DNA from 2 places in the Caulobacter sp. GW821-FHT10E02 genome. Region 1 is predicted to be linked to the other one. Evidence: predicted binding sites of a transcription regulator. Region 1 holds the regulator's gene; the other holds the start of a gene.
The links. Region 1 encodes LexA, which represses DNA repair genes until DNA is damaged. Its sites were predicted from a motif close to ATGTTCNCNANNTGTTCT; they were not measured.
Positions count from the first base shown of each region.

Region 2: a site for LexA is predicted at 1,398-1,415, ahead of ssb (single-stranded DNA-binding protein). Genes of this name have one in related genera too.

Region 1 is NZ_JBWKMV010000001.1:1,315,161-1,317,547, forward strand. Features, by position in the region: gene AC07NI_RS05865 (isocitrate lyase/PEP mutase family protein) at 1-360, shown strand, start outside; gene lexA (transcriptional repressor LexA) at 427-1,134, opposite strand; gene AC07NI_RS05875 (class I SAM-dependent methyltransferase) at 1,306-2,154, opposite strand; gene AC07NI_RS05880 (lysophospholipid acyltransferase family protein) at 2,160-2,387, opposite strand, start outside.
Region 2 is NZ_JBWKMV010000001.1:1,485,146-1,487,532, forward strand. Features, by position in the region: gene AC07NI_RS06660 (hypothetical protein) at 1-618, opposite strand, end outside; gene ssb (single-stranded DNA-binding protein) at 802-1,314, opposite strand; gene AC07NI_RS06670 (hypothetical protein) at 1,474-1,866, opposite strand; gene AC07NI_RS06675 (hypothetical protein) at 1,887-2,387, opposite strand, start outside.

The sequences.
Region 1 (2,387 bases):
GCCGCCCGCGCCGCCATCGACGCCTCGGGCCAGGACGTGATCCTGGTCGGCCGCACCGAGGGCTATCTGCGGGGCGTCCGCGACCTGGCCCCGACCCTGGAGCGTCTGAAGGCCTATGCCGCCGCTGGCGCCGATTGCCTCTACGCCCCGGCCGTGACCGATCCGGATGAGATCAAGGCCATCGTCGAGGCCGTGGCCCCCAAGCCGGTCAACATCCTGTTCTGGGGCAATGACATGTCGGTCGAGAGCCTGGGCGCGCTGGGCGTGCGCCGGGTCAGCACCGGCGCGGGTCTGGCCGTCGCCGCCTGGGCCGGTTTCGATGCCGCCGCCAAACGCCTGGCGGAGGAGGGGCGGCTGTAGTCCCGATACGAAAAGGCCCCAATCCTCAAGCGAGGTCGGGGCCAATTCTCAAGTCGCCAGAGCAGCTTAGTGGTAGCGGCGGATCAGGCCCACCAGCTTACCCTGCACCTCGACCTGGTCGGGGCCGAAGATGCGGGTCTCGTATTTCGGGTTGGCGGCTTCCAGGGCGATCGAGCCGCCCTTCTTGCGCAGGCGCTTGAGCGTGGCTTCCTCGCCGACCAAGGCGACGACGATCTCGCCCGAGGTGGCGGTGTCGCCCTTCTTGATGATCACATAGTCGCCGTCGAGGATGCCGGCCTCGATCATCGAGTCGCCCTGCACCTCGAGGACATAGTGCTCGCCATTGCCCAGCATGGCCTCGGGCACCGGCAGGCGCTCGCGCTCGTGCTGGATGGCGTCGATCGGGGTGCCGGCGGCGATCTTGCCCAGGATCGGCAGCTCGCGGCTGTCATTGGCCGGGGCGGACGAGGCAGCCGGCGAGGGCGGGGGCGAACCGCCGCCTTCGAACACCTGCGGGCGGAACGCGCCACGACCCTTGGGCGGCGCGGCCGTCGTGGCCTGTTGCGGCAGCTTCACCACTTCCAGCGCCCGGGCCCGGTGGGCGAGACGGCGGATGAAGCCGCGCTCCTCCAGGGCCGTGATCAGCCGGTGGATGCCCGACTTGGACGCCAGGTCCAGGGCCTCCTTCATCTCGTCGAACGAGGGGGAGACGCCGGTCTCCTTGATCCGCTCGTGGATGAACATCAGCAGTTCGTGCTGCTTGCGCGTGAGCATGGCGACCTCGGCTGGAGCGCGGAACAAACCGCAAACCTTGCGAATGTTCTCTAGGCGTTCCGCGTTAAAGTCAAGTCGGGGCGTCGTCGCTCGGAAAAGCTTTGCAGAATCAAGGGTTAGGCTCGGCGACGAGGTAAATGTCGCCCAGAATCAAAAGCTTAACGAAAGCTTTCAGGCGCGCTTGCGGGCGATGATGATGTCCTGGTCCTGCATCGGTTGGCGACGCCAGACGCCCAGGGCCTGGTTCAGCACATCGAGGCCCAGGGTCTCGTACTGCGCCAGGATCGGCTCCAGGTCGTAGCCGATCACCGCTTCGGGCAGTTCCGGCGTCGCGGTCCAGCAGCCGTCCAAGGCGTGGACGAAGTCGAACGCGATCTGGCCGTTGCCCGTGTTGGCGCGGGCTTCCTCGTCGATCAGGTACCAGGAGATGATGCTGGTCCCGCCGGGCTTCAGCACCCGGGCGATCTCGCGGGCGAACTGGGCCTGGTCAGCGGCCAGCAGATGGGTGAACACCGAGCCCAGCCAGACATAGTCGAAGCTGGCGTCGGGATAGGGGAAGACGAAGGCGCTGGCCGGCTGCGAGCCGCCCGGATTGTACCGGTCGCTGTGCATGTCGGCGTGGGTGAATTCGAAGCGCGGGTCGCCGACGGCGATGTTGGCTTTGCACCAGTCGATGGCCTGGGCCATGACGTCGAAGCCGGCATAGCGGCCGTTCTCGTCGAGGTAGTCGACTAGCGGGGCGGCGGCGCGACCGATGCCGCAGCCGACGTCGAGGATGGCGTGGTGCGGTTGCAGGCCGGCGGCGACGAACAGCTCCTTGAACTGCTGGCCCACGCGGATGAAGTCGGCGTCGGCGGCGCCGACCAGGTGCCAGAGCTCCTGAGGCGCGGTGACGGCGTCGGTGGCCGGCGGAGGCGTCGGCGTCAGGGACAGAGCGCGACGAAGCTTGGACAGGAACGCCCGCATCCGATTCCTTTCAGGGAAGAGCGGCGCGGACCCTAGCGGCCGATCAGGCTTCAGCCAACCTAGAGGACGGTCTTCAATTCCGGATGCTTGGGCGTAACCGGCGCGTAGAAGGCCGCCAGCACCGCCAGGTCCTTCTCGTAGTCGCCGCTGGGCATCATCGCCGGACCCAGGCCCACGACCTTGCGCTTGTAGTCCATGAAGCCGGGCACCATCGGTACGCCGGCCTTCAGGGCGATGTTGTAGAAGCCGGTCTTCCAGCCGCCGGCCTTGCCGCGCGTGCCCTCGGG
Region 2 (2,387 bases), 170 kb from region 1:
GAACAGGTTCATGATCGAGTTGTCCGGCGCCGCGCGATTGTGGACGTCGGCCAGCGAGACCATGGTCACATAGTCGGCCAGGGCCGAAACCTTGACGTCGGCGGCCTTCTTGGCGTCGACCACGATCAGCGAGTTGTAGGGGCGCGCGTCCCGCGTCTTCATCCCGGGCGTGGCGCTGCCGTGCATCCAGCGGACCGGCTGGGTGCTGGACTTGAACTGCTGGGCCTTCTCGGCCGGTACGCCGTTATAGTTGAAGCGCTTGGTGCGCGCGGCCTCGGTCATCAGCTCATCGGGGTCGGACGAGAACAGCACGACCACGTTGGGCTCGCAGGAATAGTGCGCGTATTCCGCGCCGACATCCTCGGCGACCTGGCGCATGCGCGAGGCGACGTAATTGTTGACCTCGGCCGACGCGCCGCGGACCAGCGGGCACACGCCCTGACGGGCGCCGCCGGTCCGGCCGTTCCGCAGTCGTCCCATCTCGATCTGGAGACCATTTTCCCGGGCCGCATCGCCCGCCATGGTGCCGTCGAAGTTGCCGTACCGCTGCTGTGCGGAAACGGCCGGCGCGGTCGCCAGCAGGGCCAGCACACCGATACCCAGAAGCACTTGTCGCATCGCGCATCCTCCTAAGATGTGGGAAGGAGAACACAACCTCTGACTGAGGACAAGCTTGTAACGTCACCGAAACGAAAGCGGCGGGCGACCGTCCCCGGATCGCCCGCCGCTGCCCCCGTGGAGGGCCGTCGTCGGCTCTAGATGGCCAGCCGTACGGCTTTCCACATTGCTTGGCCGCCAGGCCTAGAACGGGATTTCGTCGTCCAGGTCGGCCGAGAAGCTCTCGCGCGGACCGCTGGGCTGGCTGCGCGGGGCGCCGCCGCCGAAGTTGCCGCCGCCACCGCCGCCCGAATAGCCGCCGCCGTACTCGTCGCCACCGCCCGACGAAGCGCCGGCGCCATCGCCGCGGCCGCCCAGCATGGTCAGTTCGCCACGGAACTTCTGCAGCACGATTTCAGTCGAGTACTTCTCGACGCCGGTGTTGTCGGTCCACTTGCGGGTCTGGATCGCGCCCTCGATGTAGACGGTCGAGCCCTTGCGCAGGTACTGCTCGGCGACCTTCACCAGGTTGTCGTTGAAGATCACGACGCGGTGCCACTCGGTCTTTTCCTTGCGCTCGCCGCTGGTGCGGTCGCGCCAGGTCTCGGACGTCGCGATGCGGAGATTGGCGACGCGGTCGCCGGAACCGAGGCTGCGGATCTCGGGATCGGCCCCGAGATTGCCCACCAGAATGACCTTGTTGACGCTGCCCGCCATCACTTGACCTTGCTCTCGCCCGGCGACCCTCGCGCCGGAATCTGGAGCGAGACGTTAACGACAGCTTACGATGCGCGCAAGTTTTGTTCTCGGAACGTTCTTGTGGACGGGAAAGACGGCTGTGGACGGACAAACCGCCCTACCCGCCTCCCGCCAAGTCTATTGCCGGCGAATGGCGCCCGGCACGGCCAGGCGGCCGTCGCCCGTGCGGACCAGCGACATGAAGCGCGGGCCTTCATAGGTCTGGCCGACATAGATGCCTTCCTTCTCCAGGAAGATGAACGAGCCCTGATAGGCGCCGACCATGCCGACGCTGTTGGACTGGCCCATGCGCACGAAGCGGATGCGCACGCCTTCCAGCGTGGCCGCGCACTCTTCCATCTGCGGCACGTTCCGGGCCACCGGGTTGTAGCGCAGCGTGCCGTCCTTGTTGGTCGCCACCTGGAAGCAGACGCCCTGCTCGAACGGCGCCTTGGTCTGCTTCTCGCAGCCCGACAGGGCAAGGCTGGAAACGGCCAGGACGGCGGCGACGGCGAGGACGGTCTTGCTCATGGATTACACTTATAAACCTATCAGCCGTTCGGGATAGAGCAGTTGGGGCCCTGATCGAACGCGGTGTGGAAGCTGCGGTTGTCCGACGAGATCTCGACGCGGCCCGGCACCAGGCGCAGCGTTTCCTCGCCCCAGCGGCCGTAGGTGGCGCCGCCGGTCTTCTCGCAGCGGCCGCCGTACAGCTGCTGGGCGCAGGCGTTCAGGGTGATGTCGCCCGGCAGGCGGCGCCACTCGTTGCCAGCATAGCGCCAGCAGGCGGCCAGTGGCGTGTTGGTCGAGGCGTTGGTCGTCGCGCTGGGCGTCGTGGCCGGGGTCGGCGCGGTCGCGGCGGGCGCGGTGACGGTCGGGGTCGGCGGCAGCGGCGTCAGGACCGTGCCGGCCTGGTCGGCGGCGGCCAGGGCGCCCGTCTCATCGACGCCGACATCCAGGGCCCCGGTGGCCACGCCGTTCTTCTTGGCGCACTCGGCCAGGGTGATCTCGCCAACGAAAGTCCCGCCGACGAAGCAGCGCAGCGGCCGGGC